Regions from separate parts of the Shewanella sp. N2AIL genome, predicted to be linked through region 1. Evidence: predicted binding sites of a transcription regulator. Region 1 holds the regulator's gene; each other region holds the start of a gene.
What was found. The regulator FliA, encoded in region 1, starts transcription of late flagellar genes. The targets are predictions, from matches to a motif close to CTAAAGNTNNNNNNNNNNNNGCCGATA.

Region 1 (3,278 bases):
ATGCGTCTTTACCAGCAACTTGATAATTTAACTGCAAATAGCAGGATACCTATCCGCAGTTATCTGGTACTGTCTGCGACAGGACAGCGCCGTGTGCTGCAAGATGCAGTCAATCATTTTAAACGCATTCCCCTATCTGGTGTCGTTCTCACAAAACTCGATGAATCTGTGTCGTTAGCAGGGGCATTAAGTGTGTTGATCCAAAACGGATTACCATTAAGTTATGTTACTGATGGACAAAGAGTTCCTGAAGATATGAAAGTTGCGGATACCTTAGATTTAGCCCAGCAGGCACTCGCAGCGTTAGATAGTACTGAACAACAATCATTACAAGACACAGCGTGGTCAGATAATATGGCCTGTGCATTTGAGTAGATTTATGACCCTGGATCAAGCAAGTGGTTTACGTATGATGAATCAACCCTATAACGAAAAAGTGAAAGTAATCGCGGTCACAGGTGGTAAAGGTGGCGTTGGTAAAACCAGCGTTTCCATTAATACAGCTGTGGCATTAGCCGAAAAAGGCAAGCGTGTCTTGGTACTTGATGCTGACCTTGGCTTAGCAAACGTCGATGTCATGCTGGGTATTCGTGCCGAGCGTAACCTCTCCCATGTCCTCTCTGGTGATGCAGAGCTTGACGATATTATCGTTCGTGGCCCTAAAGGGATTGGCATAGTACCAGCCACTTCAGGAACACAAGGGATGGTGGAATTAAGTCCAGCGCAACATGCCGGGTTAATTCGCGCATTTAGTGAGATGCGGACTCAGTTTGATATTCTAGTCGTAGATACTGCTGCTGGGATTTCAGATATGGTGCTCAGTTTCTCACGTGCATCGCAGGATGTGCTGGTCGTTGTTTGTGATGAACCCACATCAATTACCGATGCCTATGCCCTGATAAAAATCCTCAGCCGTGAGCATGGCGTGTTCCGTTTTAAAATAGTTGCCAATATGGTGCGTAGTTTACGCGAAGGTATGGAATTATTTGCTAAACTCAGTAAAGTGACCGACAGATTTTTGGATGTCGCCCTTGAATTGGTTGCAACAATCCCATTTGACGAAAACTTACGTAAATCAGTTCGTAAACAAAAATTGGTGGTTGAAGCTTATCCTAAATCACCAGCAGCGATTGCGTATCAAGGGTTGGCAAATAAAATTCTAAGCTGGCCTGTACCGCAGCAACCTGGTGGGCATTTGGAGTTTTTCGTTGAGCGTTTAGTACAACGACCAGATTTTCAAGAGGAAAAAACGAGTGAATAAAGCCGCTGCGTATACTTGTTTAGACAATAAATCGTCGATCGTTGAACAGTATGCTCCGTTGGTTAAAAGAATTGCGCATCATTTACTCGCCAGACTACCTGCCTCCGTGCAGTTAGATGATTTACTCCAAGCTGGGATGATGGGGTTATTAGAAGCATCATCCAAGTTTGATGGTGGCAAGGGTGCGAAATTTGAAACCTTCGCCGGCATACGCATACGTGGGGCCATGTTAGATGAAATTCGCCGTGGCGATTGGGTCCCTCGTTCCGTTCATCGTAACAACCGCAAGGTTGCACATGCAATAGATGAGTTAGAGCAAGCGCTGGGTCGTGATGCACGCGACACAGAAATTGCAGAAAAACTTGATATGACGCTCGATGAGTACCATCATATTCTTAACGATGTTTCTGTCGGAAAAATCATAGGGATAGAAGACTTAGGCGTATCTCAGGATATACTTACAGTGAGTGATCGGTCCGATGATGATTCATTTGAAGCATTAGCTGAGAACCAATTTCATTCTGCTCTGGTTGAGGCAATTAAATTATTGCCTGAAAGAGATGCATTAGTGTTATCCCTGTACTACGATGAAGCATTGAATTTAAAAGAGATTGGCGCCATTCTTGAAGTCAGTGAATCGCGGGTTAGCCAGATATTAAGTCAGGCAATGTTGCGATTGAAAGCTAAACTCAAGCACTGGACATAAGTATAATTATTAATCGAGCACAGAATGTCAGCTCACCGGAGGAAACCTTGGACAAGAATATGAAGATTCTCATTGTTGACGATTTTTCGACAATGAGGCGTATCATCAAGAACTTGTTGCGAGACTTGGGGTTTAACAACACCCAAGAAGCAGACGATGGCTCAACAGCCCTGCCGATGTTGCAAAAGGGGGATTTTGATTTTGTTGTTACAGATTGGAATATGCCCGGCATGCAAGGGATCGATCTGTTAAAAGCAATTCGCGCAGATGATTCGCTAAAGCATTTACCCGTATTAATGGTAACTGCTGAAGCAAAACGTGAACAGATTATTGCTGCCGCTCAAGCGGGAGTGAATGGATATGTGGTTAAGCCTTTTACCGCAGCAACGCTGAAAGAGAAGTTAGATAAAATATTCGAACGACTCGCTTGAGCAAGGATGAGCTATGAAGTCACAAACATCAGGGCTCATCACGCTCGAGCAAGCTCAGCACTTTGTTGAATTATTAAGTGCAGGTGAGCAAAGTCAGGCAGATGATTTATTTCGGGAGCTTGCAGCTCCACTGCAACGAGAATTATTTGAAGAGGTAGGAAAATTAACTCGGCAACTTCATAGTGCGCTGATGGATTTTCAAGTTGATAATCGTCTTTCTGAATTAGCCAATACAGAAATTCCCGATGCCAAGCAACGTTTAAATTACGTTATTGACATGACTGAACAAGCGGCAAATAAAACCATGGATGCGGTTGAAGAATGTTTACCTTTGGCCAATGCCGTAACGGTTAATATTCAAAAAGTCATGCCATCTTGGGACAGATTAATGCGACGCGAGATAGCACTGAGCGAATTTAAGGTTCTTTGTCACGATGTCCAAGATCTTATGTCCCGTAGTGCAAATGACTCGACTCGATTACGTGAATTGCTGAATCAAATTTTGATGGCGCAAGATTTTCAAGACTTAACAGGACAAATAATCCGTCGTGTTATTGATCTAGTAATGGAAGTTGAAAGTAATCTCGTTTCTATGCTGACGGTATTTGGTGAGCAACCTATGATTGAAACTCAGATTGCTCAGAAAAATAATATTGAAGCGGAAGGGCCGATAATGAATGCCGAGCTTCGTCAAGATGTAGTAACGGGTCAAGACGAAGTGGATGATCTTCTATCGAGTCTGGGTTTCTAACTGGGAGTCAATTTGATGGCCTTTGATGTAGATGAAGAGATACTCCAGGACTTTTTAATCGAAGCCGGTGAAATTTTAGAGCTTCTTCAAGAGCAACTCGTTGCGCTTGAAAATAATCCTGATGACACA
Region 2 (3,278 bases), on a different contig from region 1:
GGTCGCGCGCTCGGCGTAGGTGAATTGATCCATGTAATGGCCGCCAAGCTCTGCGGCGAGGCGTGCCGATTCGGCATAAATCTCACTGGAATGGTCGACAAAATGAAATTGGCCGCCATAGAAAGTGATCTGCTCAATCTTCTTTTTAGCCGTGCTTTTGGGCATCACGGCAATAAAAGGTAAACCGAGTAAGCGGGCAAAATAGGCTTCAGAAATCGCCGTGCTGCCCGATGAGGATTCGATAATCGGCGTGCCTTGTTTAATCCAGCCGTTACACAGGGCATAGAGGAAGAGTGAGCGGGCGAGGCGATGCTTTAAGCTGCCTGTCGGGTGGGTACTTTCATCTTTAAGATAAATATCTATGCCATCGAGCATAGGTAATTCAAGCTTAATCAAATGGGTATCGGCGCTGCGCTGAAAATCCGCTTCAATCTTGCCTATCGCATGGGCTTCCCACGTTGGGCAGAGTCTGTGAGCGCTGTGTGAGTCAACTGGCGGTTGAATTGTGTTAGATATCATCATAGTCACTTCGAAAGGGATCATTTTTAGAGCATATCACAGGGACGGGTAAAGCGGTTTTATTGGATCTGCTTGGCGTTACTCGTTTGGGATCATTAGCTTGAAGTAGAGCTAGGCGTGATTGATGTTAAAGACAAATATCGCGAACTAAAAAGATGGCTTCAAATAGAAGTGCAGTTTAATACAAAGAATGTAATTAGAATAAAATGAATAGATGAAGCTATGGCAGATAAAACTGGAATAGACAAAACGGAAGTTGAACAAGAGCGGTATAGACAATGAAAGAAATGGTGGAGGGAGAAGGATTCGAACCTTCGAAGGCTGAGCCGTCAGATTTACAGTCTGATCCCTTTGGCCACTCGGGAACCCCTCCACAAACTTTCTTTACTTTTATAACTCAACCAAACATTGGCCATGTTTGGTACTTGAAAATGATTATCTGCGTTAGAGATAAAGATGGTGGAGGGAGAAGGATTCGAACCTTCGAAGGCTGAGCCGTCAGATTTACAGTCTGATCCCTTTGGCCACTCGGGAACCCCTCCACGAATACCTTTAACGCTTTTGTAAAACTCTACATCATTTTCGAACAACACATAAAACTTGCAGTGCAAATGGTGGAGGGAGAAGGATTCGAACCTTCGAAGGCTGAGCCGTCAGATTTACAGTCTGATCCCTTTGGCCACTCGGGAACCCCTCCTCAATTGCGGCCGCCATAGTAGTCAGAAACCTTTTGCATGTAAATACCCAATTTAAAAATTTTCCTAAAGTTATGCATCAAATGGTCGATTAACTAACAACGAATTGTTTTGACGATGTTTTTTTATGCAAATTGATGTTCCTTTAGTCAACGAAGCCCAAATTGGCACCCGCTTAAACGCGGCGATAGAAAACGACAGACGGGGCGAATTCGCCCTGTTGCTGTCGTTACTGTCGGTTGACGCACGGGACATGGCGCAATTTCAATGGCAAAACGAGCTTGATATGGCGCAAAAATTACAGCGTCAGTTCGAATTACCACCGCAGCAAAGCTTAATGGCGGATTTATCTTCTGCCGAACCTGTAGTCGATAACAGCAGTATTTTTATGGCTCAAGGTCCGCGGGCATTTCAATTACAGCAGGCACTGCGACCGGAAGCCTTAGTGATCCGAGGCGGTGAGAGCGTAGCAATGGCCGAGGCCCTGAGTAACTGTGATCATGTCACCCAGCTTAGGCAGCGGGGCCAACTCAGCGCGCCTAAGGTCGAAATCATGCATTTTGCCGATCAATTGGCAATCCAACGTAATCTGGTGCCTCTGCTTGCTTCTGCCTAGTTACCCATTTCCAGCAAGTCCTCTTCAATACCAATAGCGTCAATCTGCGCCATTTCAGTAAATAAGCGTGAGCTAAAGCCAGTTATCTTGAGGCTTAATTACCTATAATTCTGATTAACCTATCGAGTTAGCCACTTACCGCGCAAATAAATTAGCGAGCATAGTTTAGTGATGCCGTTAATCAGTCGCTTTATAAATAAGGAATACAGATGAAAGGCATAATAGAAGCACAGAGTCCGACCGTAAATGACACTTGCACCGATTGTGGCAGTTTTGTCGATATCGGCGCCGTCATTGATGAACACGATACCTTACTTACCTTGAACTTTGTTGGCGATAGCGCGCAAACAGATGCAGAAAGTATGGCGAGCCGTGCCCAAGCTCGTTTTGCTGAAGTACAAACTGAGTTTGTGACCACGGCGGCGGGTATCGATTTACTGCTGACCTTTGGTGTGAGCGCCGAGAAAATGATTTTCCAATTGGAAAACGGTTTATAAGTTTTTGTGCAGCACTTTTAGCGGATAGATTTTAGCAAATAGAGTTCGAGCTTAATCGTTTTAACTGTCTAAAAATGCTGCAGTTGTTAACTGAGTTGTAATAAATTGTGCCACATGTTGCTGCACTTACAATAGATAGTGTAATCTGCCTCCAAATAAGAATAATTCAATCAGCTTAATTGCACATTTCAAGCTACGTTTGCGCGTAGTAAAGACCTTTAGCCCAACACGAAGTTTTGTAGGGAATCAGCGTGAAGCGACGTCAGCATCAGCATTTATTGGAGTCTTTGGTTCAGTCGACTGCAAAACAGCAGGGCGATTTCACCAAGACAGCAGAGTTAGCCACAGAGTTGTTGTGCCAGAATTTAACGGTTTCTTTGGTGTCAGTGTGGACGTTTTCAGCTGATCAACAAACCCAAACACTCGTTGCACAATTTGGTTCTATGATGTTGCAAGACATTCATAGGCCTAAACTATTACAAGCTTGTCCCCGTTATGTGCACGAGCTTAAAACCCTGCGCCATATCGATGCTGGCAATACGCTGACCGATCCCCGTTTAAGTGAATTGGCAGAGTGCTATTTTATCCCGCGGCACATCAATTCGAGTCTCGACATCGCCATTCGCATCAATGGTCGTCTGGAAGGTGTGCTCTGCATCGAGCGGGCGCAGTTCACTCCCCATTGGCACGACAGCGAAATCCACCTCGCGTGCCAGATGGCCGACCAATTAGCCCTGACCTTAGCGACGAAACACAGCTACGACAAAGAAGAAAGCCTGAGCTTGTTTCGCTGCGCGACTGAGCAATCTCGGCAGATCAGCATGCTCATTAATTTGCATACTGAAAAAGTCGAGTATGTGAATCAGGCGCACAGTGAAATCACTGGCATCCCCCGTGAGCAGATAATCGGCGCGAATATCCGTGAATTGGCTTTTTTTAAGCAGCATGCCC
Region 3 (3,278 bases), on a different contig from region 1:
GCGCGATAGGGCGCCAAAACTCATGGCTGAAATATGGCAAATGGCTTGAGTTGTATAGGGCTGACGACAGTGAGTGCCAATCGTCAGCGGATGAATAGGAGTGATATCTTCATCTTGGGTTGGGAAGGCGGTATTCATAAACATGATAGTACCAGCTGTATCCAAGGGACGAGTCGAACCAAAGGCTATGGTTCTATCGACATTTTTGGCGGCGCGGTACACCCAGCTGCGTTCAGCACGGTTGAAGGGCAATTCTTCCCTGTCTTGGGCGAAAAAGTATTGTCTGAAAAACTCACCTTGTTTTTCGAACAGATATCGAAAACGACCAATCACGGGATAGTTATGTCTTACCGCTTGTTTGGTCTGCATTTTATCTGCGATATACATGTAAATAACCGCGAGTACTGCGAGTCCTATAACGATCAAAAACAGTCCTGAAAACAGATCGAGTCCCCACATAAACCAATTGAGTTCACTCATGTTATTTATCCTTATTCTTGTCCGTAACGGGTGGAGATCAAGCTTGCGGGTTGGCCATCATTGAGAGAGAGTAAAAACAGCTGACTGTAGTCCTCTTCGCCGATCGCTTGGATCTCAGGTCCACCCAGGGCTTTGATGATCAATGGCACTGTGTTTGAATGCCCAACGATGAGCGTATTGCCTTGTACCGCATGCACTTGTTCGACAATCTGCTGAATATGTTCTTCGATAGGCTTTGCTGCTTCGACTATCGTCACGGGCAAATGGCGAGCCTCGGCGATAGGCGCGAGTGTTTGCTGGGTTCGCAGGTATTGAGTTGCAATGAGCTGCGACAACGGCGTGCGGCTCAAGGCGGTGATCAGTGACGTTGCGCGCATTTCCCCCTTGGGCGATAACTGTGGGTCATTGGCTGGCGTGTCGGCTTTTTCGGCATGTCTGACTAAAATGATCAGTCTGTTTTCCGCGTTTGCTTGGCTAATCGGTGCGAGGCTGAGGCAAGTTAAGATAATAAGACCAGTGAGCAAACTAAGGCGTTTTATATTAATGCTCATATAGTGCTCAGTAGTGCGCTTAAGCATTCGTGTAAACACGTGAAAGCGGAAATGACTCAAACTGCGGCCTGCTGCCATGGTGTAACATCCTTTTCTATTAGCTTTTGTCTAAGCTCGACGATAGCAATGAGCTGCATGCGGGTGGATTGGCACTTTATGCAATTTATACAGAATAAACCCACTCAATTTATACGGGCCTTATCATGGCCTTGTGGTCACGATGGTACTTCAATTCTAAAAATTACTAAAGCTGGTTAAATTTTGGTCGATAATAAAGTCGACCCGAATTGAATGGATAGTCATCATGGAAATTAATAAATCTCCTCAAGTGCAAAGTACCCCTTTGCCGCAGAAAAAATATGCTGAAAATACGGCGCCTAAGGGTACCGAAGTGAGTGATTCGAAGGACGCGAAAACCACCGAAGTGACCTCGAAACAAACCGCGCAGCAAACGAGTAAGCAGCTGATGAATCAAGCAATTCTATCTGCGCAGCAGGAAGTGAATATCAAGTCTGGCGATCAGTCTATGACTTTACTCTATCGTGCCGCTATCGATGCGATAGACAAAGAGCTAGCGCCTACTATGGGCGAAAACGCGACTCAAACCGCTTACGATAATGGCGTAGATACATCGCCAGAAGCGACTGCAGATCGTATCGTGAGTTTTGCGACGCAGTTTTTTAGCATTCACCAGCAACAAAATTCGGGTATGAGCTTAGATGAGCAACTCGATAGCTTTATGGGAATTATTGGTGGTGCAATTGATAACGGCTTTAAAGAAGCGAAAGACATTCTGTCTGGCCTTAGAGTCTTGCAGGGGGATATTGCCGATGGTGTCGATAAAACCTATGGTTTAGTGCAAGAGGGACTACAGGCCTTTAGAGATAGTTTTAATAAGAAGACAGATGAGACACAATCGAGTGCCAGTTAACGCTCTGTTGTTTTCGGTTCTATCGCCATAAGCCCCTTATCATAAGGGGTTTTTGTTATGCGGAAAAAAGTCTATGCTGGAAGCCTATTTAACGTTTCGCTTGAGGGTACGCTATGTGGACTAGGGGACAAGTTATAGAACGTATTGATTGGAGCGATAAGTTATTTTCATTGCGCATCGCCGCCGAGTTAGCCCCATTTATTCCTGGCCAGTTTATCAAGTTAAGTCAAATGCAAGATGATAAGCGTGTTGCCAGAGCATACTCCTTAGTCAATTCTCCCGATAAACCCTATGCCGAAGTGCTCGCAGTCGCGGTAGAGGACGGCCTGTTATCGCCGCAATTGCAAAACCTTGGCATAGGCGATGAAATTGAAATTACCTCAACCGCGACTGGTTTTATGACCTTAGTGGAAATTCCTAAGGGTGGACTTCAAGGCAAGCACTTATGGTTTTTGGCTACAGGTACAGCGGTAGGGCCATTTTTGTCTATGCTCGACACCCATGAACCTTGGGAGCGTTTCGAAAAAGTCGTACTTGTGTATGGCGTGCGCGAGGCGCAGGATTTGGCGTATCTTGATAAGCTGCGTGAGTTAGAACGCACATACCCAGCACAGTTTACATTAGTCTTGAGTGTGACCCGTGAACCCTTTGCCGATGCGTTGCAGTGTCGTATTCCCGAGGGCATAGTCTCGGGTGAAATCGAACAAATGGCAGGATTAACCTTAAGTGCCGCTGATTCCCAAGTCATGATTTGCGGCAATCCCGGTATGATAAATGGCGCCCAAAGCGCCTTACTCGATAAGGGATTAGTGAAGAATTTACGTCGTGCTCCCGGACAAATTACCGTAGAGAAATATTGGTGATCCCATTTTATATGGGTGGGAGCCGTTTTCGCTCCTAAATAGCCATAGCGTTTAATGCAAATATAAGGAAATTTTTGATGAAGTTGTTAAGTTCTCAAGCTTCACCCTATGCCCGTTGTGTTAGAGCCTTAATCCAGTATTTAGGAATTAACAATATTGAAGAGCAGCTAGTCAATCCCTTTGAAAACAGTGCCGAATTACTCGATGCTAACCCGCTAGGACAGATCCCGTGTCTCATCACTAACGATGGCGTGGCGTTATTCGATAGCGAAGTGATTATGCGCTACCTAGATGCTGAGCTTGGCGATCGTAAGATGTTTGGCATCTCAAGTCATAACTGGGTGTTGGAGTGTCAATATTCTTTGATAAAAGGCTTAATCGATAGCGCGGTGAAATTACGCCAAGAGCAGATGCGTGAAGATGAAGGCGTGAGATCGGCTTTTTGGACGGCTC

Region 2: the regulator FliA is predicted to act here: its motif matches at 1,281-1,307, upstream of MO387_RS06225 (VC2046/SO_2500 family protein).
Region 3: the regulator FliA is predicted to act here: its motif matches at 1,276-1,302, upstream of MO387_RS16510 (DUF5610 domain-containing protein).

Annotation. Positions count from the first base shown of each region.
Region 1 covers NZ_JALBYT010000003.1:103,198-106,475, reverse strand. The annotation lists gene flhF (flagellar biosynthesis protein FlhF) at 1-375, shown strand, start outside; gene MO387_RS03540 (MinD/ParA family protein) at 380-1,261, shown strand; gene MO387_RS03535 (RNA polymerase sigma factor FliA) at 1,254-1,967, shown strand; gene cheY (chemotaxis response regulator CheY) at 2,015-2,398, shown strand; gene MO387_RS03525 (protein phosphatase CheZ) at 2,412-3,149, shown strand; gene MO387_RS03520 (chemotaxis protein CheA) at 3,165-3,278, shown strand, end outside.
Region 2 covers NZ_JALBYT010000007.1:47,188-50,465, reverse strand. The annotation lists gene MO387_RS06245 (PLP-dependent cysteine synthase family protein) at 1-543, opposite strand, end outside; tRNA gene MO387_RS06240 (tRNA-Tyr) at 808-892, opposite strand; tRNA gene MO387_RS06235 (tRNA-Tyr) at 977-1,061, opposite strand; tRNA gene MO387_RS06230 (tRNA-Tyr) at 1,132-1,216, opposite strand; gene MO387_RS06225 (VC2046/SO_2500 family protein) at 1,342-1,830, shown strand; gene MO387_RS06220 (DUF406 family protein) at 2,040-2,327, shown strand; gene MO387_RS06215 (EAL domain-containing protein) at 2,579-3,278, shown strand, end outside.
Region 3 covers NZ_JALBYT010000031.1:22,622-25,899, reverse strand. The annotation lists gene MO387_RS16520 (FMN-binding glutamate synthase family protein) at 1-480, opposite strand, end outside; gene MO387_RS16515 (histidine phosphatase family protein) at 492-1,109, opposite strand; gene MO387_RS16510 (DUF5610 domain-containing protein) at 1,336-1,962, shown strand; gene MO387_RS16505 (ferredoxin--NADP reductase) at 2,076-2,825, shown strand; gene MO387_RS16500 (glutathione S-transferase N-terminal domain-containing protein) at 2,903-3,278, shown strand, end outside.